Regions from separate parts of the Paenibacillus vortex V453 genome, predicted to be linked through region 1. Evidence: predicted binding sites of a transcription regulator. Region 1 holds the regulator's gene; the other holds the start of a gene.
What was found. Region 1 encodes LexA, which represses DNA repair genes until DNA is damaged. Its sites were predicted from a motif close to CGAACATATGTTCG; they were not measured.
Positions count from the first base shown of each region.

Region 2: a site for LexA is predicted at 5,261-5,274, ahead of addB (helicase-exonuclease AddAB subunit AddB). Genes of this name have one in related genera too.

Region 1 covers NZ_ADHJ01000020.1:226,030-233,912, reverse strand. The annotation lists gene metH (methionine synthase) at 1-975, opposite strand, end outside; gene PVOR_RS12955 (cupin domain-containing protein) at 1,144-1,680, shown strand; gene PVOR_RS12950 (FixH family protein) at 1,781-2,185, opposite strand; gene PVOR_RS12945 (HAD family hydrolase) at 2,455-3,246, opposite strand; gene PVOR_RS12940 (hypothetical protein) at 3,289-3,813, opposite strand; gene PVOR_RS12935 (DUF896 domain-containing protein) at 3,974-4,180, opposite strand; gene PVOR_RS12930 (LysM peptidoglycan-binding domain-containing protein) at 4,380-4,751, opposite strand; gene lexA (transcriptional repressor LexA) at 4,926-5,552, shown strand; gene PVOR_RS12920 (hypothetical protein) at 5,626-6,444, opposite strand; gene PVOR_RS12915 (RNA polymerase sigma factor) at 6,437-6,976, opposite strand; gene PVOR_RS12910 (hypothetical protein) at 7,115-7,531, opposite strand; gene glnA (type I glutamate--ammonia ligase) at 7,678-7,883, opposite strand, start outside.
Region 2 covers NZ_ADHJ01000017.1:208,844-216,726, reverse strand. The annotation lists partial or broken gene addA (helicase-exonuclease AddAB subunit AddA) at 1-1,540, opposite strand, end outside; gene addB (helicase-exonuclease AddAB subunit AddB) at 1,546-5,076, opposite strand; gene PVOR_RS09870 (class I SAM-dependent rRNA methyltransferase) at 5,382-6,755, opposite strand; gene PVOR_RS09865 (Na/Pi cotransporter family protein) at 7,085-7,883, shown strand, end outside.

The sequences.
Region 1 (7,883 bases):
CTCGATGCCGGACAATGCCGGTAAATGCGTACCATCCAGCGGACGTGGCAGGAAGGTGTCCATCGTATTCTTTAGCGCACGAATATGATCAGGAGTTGTCCCGCAGCAACCGCCGGCAATATTGAGCCATCCCTTTTCTGCAAAAGCACCCATCTTCTGGGCCAACGACTCAGGGGATTCATGATACTGACCGTTCTCGTCAGGCAGACCAGCGTTAGGATAACAACTGATCGCACTTCTTGACATTTCAGACAAAGACCGGATATGGTCGCGCATGAATTCCGGGCCTGTAGCGCAGTTAAGCCCGATGGATACCGGATTTAAATGTTCCAATGAAATGTAGAATGCTTCAATATTCTGACCGGCAAGCGTGGTTCCCATCGGTTCGATGGTACCGGAAATCATAATAGGAAGGGTAACACCCGTCTTCTCAAACGCCTGGCGAATGCCAATGCTCCCCGCTTTAACGTTCAACGTATCCTGTGAAGTTTCGAGCAGCAGCGCATCAACCCCGCCTTCAATCAAAGCCTCGGCCTGCTCCTCGTAACTCTCAATCAACTCGGCAAAAGTCACACCGCCGGTGACGGAGAGCGTCTTGGTTGTCGGCCCCATTGCCCCCACCACATAGCGAGGACTGTCCGGGGTAGAATATTTTTCAACCGCAGCACGCGCCAAATGGGCTGCTTTCAGGTTGAGTTCCCTGGCAAGCTCCGGAACATCATATTCAGCAAGCACAACGGAAGTTGAGCCAAATGTATTCGTTTCAATCAGGTCTGCACCTGCTTCAAGGTATTGTTCATGTATTTTCTGAATGACATCCGGCCGATGAATGACCAGCATTTCATTACAACCGTCCAGCTCCGGGCCGCCAAAATCTTCTGCCGAGAGGTCCTCTTGCTGTATCATGGTGCCCATGGCACCATCAAGAATTAATATTCGTTCCTTAAGTACTTCTTGTAAGCTAGGCTTGTTCAACTCATAAACCTCCCCGGAAAACGTTAAATCTTAGTGTATCAGAATATTTTTCAATAGAAAAGCTGAAATATGCGTTGTTGCTCGGGCAAATCAACATTTGCAGATGACAAACGCGGTGAGGGGGGCTATAATACATATTAATCCAACGGGAGAAAGAGGGTTAGAGCTATGGCAGAGATTGTAATTCGCAATACGAACGAACGTATTACCGGGGAAGAAAATGTTCGGGAATTCCTGAATAACCAAGAGGTTGTTTACGAGCACTGGAATATGGAAAAACTCCCGGCAGCGCTTCAAGAAAATTTCAAGCTTAGTGATGACGATAAGAAGCGCATTTTGGACATCTTTGATGTAGAGATTCGCGACCTGGCTGCAAGACGCGGCTACAAAATTTGGGATGTCATCACACTTTCCGAGTCAACGCCCAATATAGAGGACCTGCTGAAGAAATTCGAAGAGGTTCACACGCACTCGGAAGACGAAATCCGTGCGATTGTCGGCGGTAAAGGGATCTTCATTATTAAAGGTTCTGACGATGTAGGATACTTTAATGTTGAGCTTGAGCCCGGCGATGTCATTTCCGTTCCGGAAAACACGCCTCACTTCTTCACATTGATGGAGAACAAACAGATCATCGCAGTTCGTCTCTTCATTGAAGAGAACGGATGGGTAGCTACACCGGTAGCGGATCCCCAGTTCCAATAAAACTGCAATGGTTGATTGAATAGGAAAATAAAATAAGGCAGCGCAACCATCCGATTCACGGATCCTGCGCTGCCTTATTTTATTGTGTTGCATTACTCCATTACTCCGTTACCGTGAGTTCCTTCAACGGCATCGAGTGCTGTCCTCTTGCAGTGACGTGCGAAACGATACGATACGTTCCGACATCGGGGAAGGTTTTTTCCATTTGATATACCCCATCCTGATCGTGCTTAACCGGCACCTTCGCCTGTACGCCTCCACCTTCGAGTGTTACTTCAAATTCCACATCATTCGCATCTTCCACCGGATTGCCTGCTTGTGTCACCTTTGCTTGAATTAATACCTTCTCACCAGCCTGAATGCTCTCCGGCGTCAACGTCAGTTCTACAATGATAGGCTCTGCCATCACATCATCGCTGTATTCCGCTTGGCTGTCACTGCATGCAGCAAGCGCAACAGCCATAAGTACCATCGCTGCAAACAAAGCCACCTTTTTCGTTGTCATGCCTAACACCTCTTTACGATATAATGCTATGTATGGTTCATCCACGTAATGGTCAATGCCAATCTGCGTAAGCTTACTATCCATTATATCGTATTAACCTTTTTTTTCTATCTCATACAGCTTACAATTGTGTGACGTTTATCACAGGCGGTAATCACAACAAACCTCAGGCGACAGGACCAACAAAAAACAGCCCCGGATCGCATAATCTGCTTCAGGACTGTTTCTATGTACGATAACGTATCGATGGATATTAATATACTTGTAATTTACAAATTCCTCAAAATGCCGTGCAGTTCGGATAAATGCTTGATTTCAAACTTCGGCTGTATACCCGGATCATGGGGACGATCGACCCGATTGATCCATACGGTGTGGAGCCCAGCCGCATTGCCGCCCTTAATATCCGTTGTCAGTTTATCCCCGACCATAACAGCTTGATCGGCCTCCACACCTAACAGATCAAGTGCATGCTTGAATATGGAGACATCTGGCTTACCCTTGCCGAAATCGCCGGAAATGATAATATGATCGAAATATGGGACCAGCTCCGGGACGCCATCCAGCTTCTCCTGTTGCAGATCAGGACTTCCGTTCGTAAGAAGCAGTAATTTCACGTTGCCCTGCAATTCCTTCAGAATTTCAAAGGTCTCTTCATATACATAGGGTCTTGTTCGACGTTCTGAAGCAAATCGTTCAGCCAGCTTCTCAGCCAACGACTCATTATCCACACCCACGCGAATAAGTCCCCGGCGCCACGACTCTTTGCGGTAAACGGGTGCAAGTTCCTGAAGTTTCCTGAATTCCGGCTGTGCTCCAGCCGTAAAATTCGCCCACAAGCCTTCAAACGGATTAATTCCGATCATTTTAGTAAAAGCAAACGTATCATACGATTCATATAACGCTCTTGCTTCCTCCCTGACCGCAGACAGCAGTTCAGCTGCATTGACGCCGGTTTCCGCTGCCCCCGCTTGGCTTGTCACTTCGAAAGCCTCTTCCACACTTCGTTCGTCCCACAATAACGTATCATCCAAATCAAATAACACTGCAGCTATCGGCATTTCTCTCCCACTCCCCATATTGACTGTTATCTGCTCTGTCGATTAGTCATGCTCCACTGGAATTTGATGAGTTTTGGCAAACTCCTCCAGCCTCTCGCCCATCGCTTTGGTATCATAAAGATTCATCATGCGTGAGAACACCCAATTGCCCGCTTTCCCTTTGCCCTGGATAACCACGGAACCCGAAGCAATTTTGATTTTCTCGATGTCAGATACAGCCAAACGGCGTTCCCGGTTGAATTTCATCGTGGATACAGAGGCACGCTCTATCTTCAAATAAGGCTTACGCAAGAAAATCATAAGCGCCAATAGAATATACAAACTGACACCCACCCAGTTCAACACATCATTGCTTCCTCCTGTTGCCCCAGACGTTGCAGTGCCCAGAAGGGCGTACAGCCCGGCAAGCGCAACGAGCACTAACGGCAGAACGTATTTACGTCCTTTAAACACATCACTCTTATCGGAGATGGTGGAACCTTGGTACGAGGACAGCCCTTGCTTCTTACGCTGCTTGTTGAGTTGTGACATATTCTTGTTGACTTTTCTTTCCCATGATCGTGACATATGGTTCCCCCTGGACTCAATTTCAATATGATTTAAACCATATAAATTTGGGAAACCGTGTTCAATTCTCTACAAATGAACCGGCATCCCAAATGTTATAATTCTATCCTTCTATCTGCCCATTAATCCTCTGATCAGATCATGAGACAGTTTTCATAGACTACTGCTTTAATCGCGGGCCGCCTTTTTCTTCATTTTCATCTACCCATTCAATCGATTCAAGCTGTTGTCTAAAGTTACTACGAATATTGTTAAGGTATATTTCCCGAAGCTCAGCCCGTTCCTTCTGCTCTTCTTCGGTCAACCCTTCACTCTTCTGTTTTCTTGCTAATACATTAATGCGTTCCACCAAAGTATCAATATCCATGCCTTCTCCTCCAATTCCAATATCATTTATAACTTAAACATGTGAAAAAGAGCTTGTCAAGGAAACCGCACCCTTGCAAACTCTCATTAAGAATAAATATGAATGTATGATCAGTATGAATGGGTTCTCCCCATCATTAACAATAGAGTATTAGTAATTAGAAATACACAATATGCGTTAGAATGGATTTCTCATTACATTACCACACCGGTAATGATAACACCTCTCCTGCCTGTATGTCAGGACCTTTCAAACCGTTCGTTCTTCTAATACTATCAATATATACGCGCGTATCCATATCAGCTGGTTTATGAAGGGAAGCGATACGCCATAAACTATCGCCGGATTGAACAATGACCAACTTCTCACCTGTCGGCTTCTCCATTCCCCCGGCAAAAACGGAATAGGCCCCCGTCCAAAAGGATGCAACAATCAGCAGAATGAATAGAAGTTTAATTAAGGGGATGGAAGTCATTCTGGTTTTTAATTGATAGACCCAAGTCACCGAAGACTTCTCCGTTCGCACAGGAACGTTCTCATAAATACTACGGTATGTACTGTATTTCAACATGGAATCATCATCTCCCAAACAAGTGTTCTCTTATGAATTCATAATAACACGAACATTTGTTTGATACAATACCTAAAAGAACATTTGTTCTATCTTTTTTAGAACTTATGTTTGTACGAACGGAAGTTCTATGTTATAATTTTCCCAAACGTTACTAAATGGGGTTGATACGGCATGTCGAAAATATCCAGCCGCCAGCTGGCGATCTTAGAGTTTATCCGCAACGAAGTTCGTAGCAAGGGTTACCCGCCTTCTGTCCGGGAAATCGGCGAGGCTGTAGGACTAGCTTCCAGTTCAACGGTCCATGGGCATCTAGACCGATTGGAGAAGAAAGGCCTGATCCGCCGTGACCCTACGAAGCCAAGAGCGATCGAACTGCTTGGCCAAGAAGAATCCGATAGCGCTAATCTGTTTACCCACACCATTGCCAGAGTGCCTGTTGTCGGTAAAGTCACTGCAGGCGTACCTATTACCGCCATGGAGAACATCGAGGATTACTTCCCTCTCCCTCAGCATTATGTAGGCGACGATAAGGTATTCATGTTATCTGTTGTTGGTGACAGCATGATTGAAGCTGGCATACATAGCGGTGACTATGTCATTGTTCGCCAGCAGCAAACTGCAGACAATGGGGACATTGTAGTAGCGATGACAGAGGAAGACGAAGCAACCGTAAAGACCTTCTACAAAGAGAAGGACCACGTTCGCTTGCAGCCGGAGAATCCTACTTACGAGCCCCTGCGCCTGAATCATGTAACCATTCTCGGTAAAGTCATCGGTCTCTTTAGGGATGTACACTAACTTCATATATCAATGAACAAGAGGTTACCTTCCTTAGTTGGATGGTAACCTCTTGTGCTACGTTATTTAATCCTTAAGATTTCCGGTCCTTGCGCAAGACCATCACCATGGCATTTTGCCTAAGATCTAATTGATACATTCTCTCAGCCATATTATATTCAGGCGAGCCTTCCCCGCCTGGACCCTCCGTGGACTTCAGAACAAGCTTATTATCTTTCACCGTAGGTGTAGTGCCCGGTCTGTAATAGGACGTGCTGGCTCTAGAAAACTCCTCCTCAAATTGCAGCTGCACCGCCTTACCACTCCCATGCTCCACCGCAAATGCATAGATTTGTATTCCGTGACAGTCCTTATATTGCGGGGCGAGTATGAACACATCCGCTTCCTGAAAAGGCAATCGAATCATCTGAAGAGAAGCGGAAGTTGGTTGTATGAAGGTGAGATCCTCAAGGACAACCACATCCTCCGAAGTCCCCTCTGCCGTGTACTTCACTTTGTAATCCCCTTTAAACGACAGATCCGTTTCGAGTCCGAAACAGCTGGGAGCTCCTAATTCCGTTATCTCTTCCTTATCGACGGCAACTACCTGTAACGTTCCTTCATCCGTTGTACCTTCTGCGCGAATCGTCTCCGTCACAGATGGGGATGGTCCCCCCCCTGCCGTATGCTGTTGTACCGTACGTTCCCCCCAAGGAAACTGAATCAATAGCAGTAGAATGACAAACAATAGCACGCCAGTCATACCAACACGTAAATATGGACGACGCTTTGATCTATGGCTACCTTGGGTCAATGACACCTGTACCTTATTTTTCATCTCGGCGGTAAATGGTTCATTTTGAAAAGGACCTTGTTGCGCTCGCTCGTACCAATCAGGCTTTTCCTCATTCATAACCAGAATTCTCCTTTAACATGTTCTGCACTTTTTTTCTCGCCCGATACAGCCTGGATTTAACCGTACCAGTGGCTACGTTTAGAAGCTCCGCTATCTGAGTGATCGGCATTTCGTAGTAAAGATCTAGAACCAGCACCTCCCTGAACTTTCTTGGCAGACTCATAATCATCCTCCATATCTCATCCGTATACTGACTTTCCATATATTCCGCTTCAGCTGACCGGCTCTGCGCATCCAGACGCGGCTTGTCCTGCAAGGTCACTTTCCGCAAGAAAAAAGCCTGTTTATGCCGGAACGCCGTATGTCTTGTAATCGTAAGCAGCCATGTCTTTAACGCCGACTGCCCACGAAACGTATGTATTCCATAATAGGCCTTAATAAAAACCTCTTGGGCAATGTCATCAGCAAGAGCATGTTGCTTGGTCAAAAAATAGGCGTAATTCCATATATCATTTCCATACTGGTTCATCATTTCATTCAAGGTTTGTGTATCCATCTTCGACATTTGTGTTACGTATTCAAGCTCCAACCGATTCACCTCATCTAATTAGAGTCATTGAAGCGAGTAAAAGTTCCCTAATTTTGATAAATAAAAAAGGCATCTTCCCCCACATGGAGTAGATCCCCTTCATTCCCGGTTAATGTTATCTGGTTTCTAAAGATTATGTTACTCAGTCGTTAAAGGAGCCTGGTCCCAATCCAATTTAAATTCAGAACCAAATCTTCTTACGGATTCTATATCAGCAGTAAGATTAAAATCCTGCTCAGATCCGTAAAAACCCAATTGATAACTTCCTGCCGTATCTGTTTCTTTCCAATCCAATTGATATAAATGTTTTTCAAAAGACATAAATAAACCATTAAGACTAAATGAATTAAGCCTATCAAGAGGAAATTCTGTCGTAACTCTAATATAATTTCGAATCGTCAGGTTGGTCCAACCAAAATTCAAATCATAAATTAAATGATCCGCTTTAAAAAACTTGAAATGGATCTGGCATCCTTCATTCTCACCAGGTATTCGTGATATAAAACGGAATTCAACCCGAGTTCCCTCTTCATGGAGGTCCCTAAGTACGGCCATTTATAATCTCCTCTACGGTTATTCCTTTGATTTCGGGTAATGTTATTGTAATCAAGCGTAGTTGGAATGACAAGTCGGCGCTGCCACACCTACACCGACTTAAACAAAAAAATCCCCACTGCCATATAGCAGCGGGGATTCCTCTATTAATACATCGTAATGTACTGATCGCGTTCCCATTGGTGAACTTGTGTTCTATACATGTCCCATTCGATTTCCTTCAGCTCATAGAAATGCGCCAGCGCATGATCGCCGAGTGCGTCGGAAATAACTTCGCTGCGAATCAATTCGTTGAGCGCTTCCTTCAGGTTTGCCGGCAAGCTTGGGATACCTTCCTCGATGCGCTCTTCTT
Region 2 (7,883 bases), on a different contig from region 1:
CTCGTCATAGGCGATCTCCGCTACGGATTCATTCATGATCTGTCGAAACAGCACATTAACAGCATTTACAACTTCCATCCGGCTTCGAAAATTTCGAGCCAGATCAATCCGCATGCCCACAAGGGACGTGTTGACGTCCGAGGAGAATTTTTTGTATTTATCAAGAAAAAGTCCCGGCTCTGCCAGGCGGAAACGGTAGATGCTCTGCTTCACGTCTCCAACCATAAACCGATTTCCCGGCTCTTCTCTGGATATCAATCGTACGATATCTTCCTGCACACTGTTTGTATCCTGATATTCGTCCAGCAGCACTTCGTCAAACTGCTCGCGATATTCCATCGCCGCATCGGAGGGCATCATATGACCCGGCACGGAATCCGGATGGCGAAGAATATGTAGGCAGTAATGCTCCAGATCGTTAAAGTCGACCAAGCCTTTGGATGCCTTGGACTCCCGGTAGTCGCTCGCCAAAGGAAACAACCGTCTCGGCCAGTTCCTGCATCAGCGGCGCAGCCGTATGCAGCTCCTGCAGAAATTCTGATGCCGGTCGGCCGAACAAGGCGCTTTTCAGCTCATTTACGGTCTTCTTCACAAGGTCCCGAAGTTCCTTGACCCGTTCCTGCAGCTCAGGCAGGACATCGTCCTTCCTGACCGACTTCAGCTTGCCAAAAGAAACCTCGCGAAAAATACCGTATAACGATTCCCACGGTGAAGAATCGATGGCTTCAAGCAAAGAGGCCACCAGCGACAAATCCTCATTCAGATTATCCACATACGGTGCTGGCCCCCCGGGCTGCATAGCGATGGTTTTCGCTTGCAATAGCAGGCCTGCAGCTCCGTTCAATGCTAAACGTGCATCAGCCAATACACTCTGAACCCACGCTGTTTGTCCGAGCGCCTCGGTATCCGCTACATGGAAGCTTGCCGCTGTGTCTCGGAGCCAGCTTGCCGGCCATGAATGACTGCGCGAGAAATCGTAGAGGCGCTGCACGAGACGATACAGTGCATCGTCCGTTCTCTCCCCGCTGAACCAATCCGCCAAACGGAGAAACGTACTGCCCTGGTCCTGCTCTGCTTCACCATACTTCTCTTCGAACAGCTCCTCCAGCATATCCTGCCGCATCAAATCCGCCTCATGTTCATTCAGAATGCGGAACCCCGGATCCAGCGGGATCAGCTGATAATACCGGCGGATGACTTCCATGCAGAAGGAGTGCAGCGTTGTAATAGACGCCCTGCCAAGTAAAGCGAGCTGGCGCCGGATATGCTCGTTGTCCGGGTCACGGTCCAGCTCGCGTTCAAGCGCTTCCCGAATCCGACCGCGCATTTCGGCTGCCGCTGCCTTGGTAAAGGTAGCCACAAGCAGCCGGTCCACACTGAACCCTGTGGTATCGTCAAGGATTTTGCGAATGATCCGCTCAACAAGCACGGCGGTTTTTCCTGAGCCTGCTGCAGCTGCAACCAGGATGTCATCACCCGAAAGTGCAATGGCCTTCCATTGGTCATCACTCCACATGCTGCCCTCAGGCTTTGCTATCATCTCTCTCACCGACTCTCTCCTCCCTTCGGATGTCCCAGCAGATCCCAGACCTGATCGCGTCCCGGCTTGCCCAGCAGCTGGTAGTCGCTGCCCTCAATCGCATCGTCGAACTGACACACCGGCCGGTAGGAACAGTACGTGCAAGCTGTTTCCTGCTGGATTCGGTAAGGTTCAATCGCTACATCGCCGCCGGTAATTCTGGAGCCGATCGTCAGCATATTTTCCCGCACTGCGGATAACAAAGTCTCCCACTGATCCGGCGTCGCAACGGCTGCGCTGCTGTAGAAGCTGCCGTCTGTTTTGACGGCAACAGGCAGAATAGCCGAATGGCCTTTTTCAAGGGATGAATCCATGAGGGAAACGGCTTCACGGTCTGCAAGCAGCAGACCTTTCATTTTGTAGCGCTTGAGCAGTTCCTCTGCCGCCTGTTCCGGCGTCATGCCGTTTGCGGATTGCAATACCGGATCATGAACGTGGAAATACAGCGTTCCCGCAGGCAATGCCTGTTCGCCAAGCCAATCCTCCGCAAACGTCAGCAGCACGTCCAGATAGGTCAGCATCTGCAAGGACAATCCGTAATAGACCTCATGCAATCGCAGATCCTTCTGGCTGGATTTATAATCAATGACCCGAAGCATGATCCCATGCTCGCCACGTGCCATATCCACCCGGTCAATACGACCGACAACCTCCATCTTCACCCCGTTAAGCAGTTCAAACGTCAGCGGCGGCAGCGGTTTGCCGGGACCGAAGTCAAGCTCAAGGCCGATCGGCTCGAATTTGCCGCGCCGGGCTTGTTCACCCAAAATAACGGAAGCTCTGCCCACGATATTCTTCAGCTTCCGGGAGATATATCCATACCGTTTGGAGCTCAACAAGATTTCGCCCTGCAGCATCGGAGCGAGCCGATCCACGGTAGCCTCCGCCTCACGCAGACACTCATCTGCCGACAGGTCTCCCCAGCTTCGATGCTCCGATTGAAACTTCACTGCCATGCTGCTCAAGGCAGCATGGAACAGCTGTCCGATGTCAGGAGCCTGCAGTCGGTACAGCTGCCGCTCTCTCAGCTTTAATCCATGTGATGCAAAATGTGAAAATGGACAGGCTACAAACCGCTCCATCCGGGATACGCTTGTCCGCAGCTTCGTTCCATACAATTGCCTGCTGGTCTCTTCCTTAAGAGGCTGCGCTTCATTCCGATAGGACAATGAAGAGAGCATCGATTCCAGACGCGGCCGAAATTCCGGCTTCTGAGCAAACCAATTGTACATATGCCACCAAATGTGCGGAATGTCCTCTCCATTCCTCCAGTCGCGAAGCCTGCCCGTTAAATATGCAAGCGTCTTGTCCGGGCGGGCCGCATAACGCTCCTGTTCGGGAACCGATTGCCCGGCATGCGGCCTTGGATACAGGGGTGTCTCGTCGATCTGGAACATCAGCTTCAGATGACGGATCACCTCGGAAGGCAATAACGTCTTGCCTTCATCATCTGCAGCAGGATAGCTGACCCACAGCTGCTCGCTGGCTGAAGTAAGCGCGTTGTAGATCAGGAAGCGCTCATCCAGCAGTCTGCGGGATATACTCGGGGCAAGCTCCAACCCGCGATCTTCGAGATGGAGCCGCTCCGGCTCTGTCAAAATGCCGTCATCCTGAAACTGGGCTGGAAGAACGCCATCGTTAATGCCGAGCAGAAAAGCATACTTCACCCCGCCCGTTCGTGTCCGGTCCATGCTTCCGATAAGCACCTGATCCAGAGAGGGTGGTACAAGGGCCATCTTCATTTCAGTGAGACCCGTATCCAGCACCCCTGTAAACAATTCCGTGCTCAGCTTCTCTGCACCCATCATCTCCACAATCTGGTCAAGCAGGTCAAGCACGGCTCCCCATACCTGGCGATGCTCCCTGGCTTCCTCTGGACGTCCTGCGTCCAACGCGGCCCGGCTGAGCAGCTCCAGCTTCTCAGGTACATCGCACTCCTCCAGAAGGCGATAAACTGCCGTACTCTGATCCATGGCGGTCGCAGCCTTTTTCATCCGTTTCTCGAACGCATGAAGCGGCTCTGCGATGACCCTTCTTGCGTATTCAATAGCCTGCATGCCGTCGAGATTGAGCACCTCGTTTTCTCCATCCTCTAGAGAGAGACTTGGAATCCCCTTCCACGGACGGCCATCCGTCCAGCGGTAACCATGAATCCCGGAAGCGAGCACATGATTCTCCAACCGGTCCATATCCTCCCGGTTCAGGGAGCCGTCCAGCGGAAGCAGCAAATCCGTCTTCACGCAGCGGAACACATCCTCATAACGCCATCTTCGCCCAATGATATCCAGAGCCGAGCGAATGAATTCAACTAACGGATGGTGCAGTTCGCTCCGCTTCTGATCCAGAAAATAAGGAATATCGTATTCCTTGAATAACGGGCCTACCAGATGCTCATAATCTCCCATATTCCGGACGAATACCGCCATCTCCCGGAATCTCGCTCCTTCCTCCTGCGCCAAGCGCAGCATCTCTCGAAGTGCCCCTTCGATTTCGGCCCGGCGATGGCTGGCAGCATGAAGAAGCAGCCCTTCTCTGCGGCCGTTCTCCTTGTCCTCATGATTCCCGTCTCCATAAGCTCCCGTCCAGCGCTTCTTCCGGTCATAACCGCGCTCAAGATGCGCCAGCACCGGGGAATCCTGAAACCTCGGCGGCACTTCAGGATGCAGCATATGGTGTTCCGCATCCATTCCCAACTCATCGGCAATTCCTTTCAGCTTTATGTACGTCACCGCGGTAGGATGAAACAAATCCAGCTCATGTGGAACAGCCCCATCCATATAAGGTTTGTCGAGTGTCAGAGCTATCGTGACGTGATTGGCATGATGGATAAGCTCCCCGAGCACCCGATACTCCTGCGGGGTAAAGCCATGGAAGCCATCGATCCAGATGTCGGCACGCTTGATGTATTCTGAGTCCGCCACGCCCTCCGCCAGTGAGGCGAGTGTGTCTTCCTCATCCGTGTACAGCCGCGATATCTCGAGTTCGAAATCACGGAATACAGTTACGATATCTTCCAGCTTTCGGCGAAGCATCGGAGAATTTCCGGAGCCCGACATCATCTGGCTCAGCTGCTCCTCCACACAGGAAGCGTCAATGCAGTATCGCTTCATTTCCGTGTAGAGCTCACTCAGCTTACCGACAAAACCGAGCTGCTCGCCTGAGGCGCCGAATAGCTGCAGTTCTTCTTTGCGCCTCCGCAAAATTTTATACATCAGCATGCGTTTTCCTTCTTCACTGATCGCCACTTTCGCTGCTCCGCCAGTCTCCTGCATGACCCGGTAGGCCAATCGGCGGAAACTGAGCACTTGCGCACGCATCATGCCCCGTATGCCTCCCGCATTCACGAGTGCGTGTTCGGCTTCATAGGACCCCTGCTCCGGAACGATCAGAATCATCGGATTCCCCCTGGGATCCCGCTCCAGTTGATCCATCATCTCTTGACGGATCAATGTGCTCTTGCCGCTGCCTGACCTTCCGATCACAAATTGAACGCTCATGCTATGCCCCCTTCCACAGTGTCTGCCAGGTACTCCTTCACCAGAGAACACGATATCGTTCCGATGAAATCATACCCTTGAATCTATGATTTATTTGACCAAAAAGGATGTAAAATCCATTGTAATTGTTAGCACTCTATCAAAAAAGATGCTGATTACTAGTATAACATAAGTGCGGTTTGATGGAACATACGTTTGGATTTCATTGCCATTCCAAAATATTGTGTGCATAAGAAAAAGGACCTCCCCTCATGGTTTACCCACCACTTGGAAGATCCTTCTTATCCATACGATTCGGCAGCACTCTATAGTCTTGATTTGCTGCGCACTTCAAACACAGCGAATTTCAAATAATGCCCCTCGTCCACCCCAAGGATTTGGGGGTGATCTTTACCAGCGGCACGCCATTCCACCAATCTCAGAATTTTGCCTGCATCTTGGGCCGCATCCTGGATCGTCTCCAGGAACAAATCCGGCCGCATATGGTACGAGCAGCTAGCCGTAACCAAATAACCGCCCTCGTTCACCAGTTTCATGCCATGCAAATTGATGTCCTTGTATCCGCGGCAAGCCCCTTTGACGGCTGACTTGGTTTTGGCAAATGCCGGTGGATCCAGAATTACCACATCCCAGGAACGGCCGCCTCCTGCTGTCAGGGGTTTGGAGGTGTCTACCTTCTGATCCCCTTTGGCCCGCTGTTCACGTTCATCCAGTCCTTTTACCTGGTTCCGCAAATATTGGAAGGCATCATCCACGACGAACTCCACCCGATCCTGAAATCCGTTCAGTTCGACATTCTCTCTGGCACTGTCTATTGCATGCTCCGAAATATCGAGGCAGGTAACTTTCTTGGCGCCATATTGGCAAGCATGCAGGGTGAAGCTGCCCGTATGGGAAAAGCATTCAAGCACCGTGGCTCCGTCCCAATATGGAAAAGTAACTTCTTTTCCACTCTTGTTCACAGGCACCTTCTTCAGCTCACCACCCGATTCCACTGCTTGAAGCGCAATTCCGCTGCGGCTTCCCCAGCCGGTCATTAACGGTTTAATGGAAGCCCGATTCTCACGCTGGTCAAAGAAATATCCCGTCTTCTGTCCCTCTTCGATATCAACCTTAATCTTGAGGCCGTTCTCCGTCACGGTTACGTGGCGCGGACACTCTCCGTAGAGGACCCCTTTGCGCAGCTCAAGTCCCTCCAGCTCACGAACGGATACGTCGCTCCGCTCATAGATCCCTTTTGGCTGCATAACCTCAACCAGCGCACTCACAATCTCTTCACGGCAGCGATCCATACCCAGCGTCAGCAGCTGCACAACCAGCACGTCAGCGAAACGGTCTACAATCAAACCGGGTAAAAAATCGGCTTCTCCGTATACCAGCCGGTAGGCGTTCTCTTCCCCGATAAACCGTTCCCGGTGCTTCAGGCACTCCTGAAAACGGGCGGCAAAAAAAGTCCGATTCATCAACTCAATCGGCTCGTAGGAAACGGTGCGTACCGTGATTTGAGACTGCGGATTGTAATAACCCGAGGCAAGAAACCGCCCTTGGTGGTTTAACACAGAAACCAGATCCCCCGGTTTCGGCTCTCCCTCAACTGAGGCAATCTCGCTTTTATAAACCCAGGGATGCCCCTGCTCCAATCTCTTTTTTCGACTGCGCTCCAAAATAACCGATGGCACTGTATGTTCACTCCTTAAGTTATCCCCTGCGCCATATCTATAGGCATGCATGTCCGCCAGGGGTCATATACGTAATAAGAAAAGCGTCTACCGACGTGTTTTTTGCGTAAGACAGACTTTTCCATAAGACACTTTTGCGTAAGACAGACAGCGTGTAAAGGATGTTTTTCTTGCGATTATCGAATTCGCTCAGCTTCGGTGAACTGTTATAAATTCCATAATCTTAAGAAAAGCACCGATGGAGGTCTTACCGAAGAGATCCGGTCAAGTCCTTCCGCCGCGGCCGACGTTATTATCTCACACTTTATTCCTCAGAAAAGGAGAACATCATGCTATCCTCACTCTGGTTTCCCATCTGTTATGGTCTTGTTCTGTTCCTGTTCGGTATGAAGGTCATGGAGGTTGCCCTCCAGCGCTGGGCCGGTCCCCTGTTGCATAAGTGGCTCCACCAAGCGACATCCACACCCATCAAGGGCATGATCGCCAGCACTGCGGTAACAGCACTGCTCCAGAGCAGCACCGCTGTAACCGTACTAGCGATAGGATTCGCGAATGCCGGCCTGTTGAGTTTTGCCGGAACCCTGGGCATCATTCTAGGCACCAACATCGGCACAACGGTTACCACGGAGCTCATCAGTCTTCAAATCGGACAGGCAGCCATGCCCCTCCTTGTCCTCTCCCTGATGTTATGGATTGGAGCTGTACTCGTCAGCGAACACGTACCTTCCAGCTATGACAAATTAAAAGAGAAGCTGATCCGCAGTCAGTTTCTCTGCTTGGCGGTTGCCGGATTCTCGCTTGTGCTGCTCGCCATTCAATTCATGCAATCCATCGGCCCCACCCTTCAAAGCCTTGGCGTGTTCCAATGGTTTCTCGACCATGCTTCGCGAAGCGTCCTCTGGGGCATTGCCGCCGGAACGCTGCTGACCGCGCTCATGCACAGCAGCACTGCAGTCATCGCCATGGCAATGGGCCTTGCAGCAAGCGGAGCACTGCCTCCCGAGATTGGCGTCGCCATCGTGCTGGGCTCTAATGTGGGGACCTGCGTGACAGCTTTAATAGCTGCGCTTGGCAGCACCCGGGCCGGACGATTTGTGGCTTGGTCCCACATAGGTCTCAATATCGGCG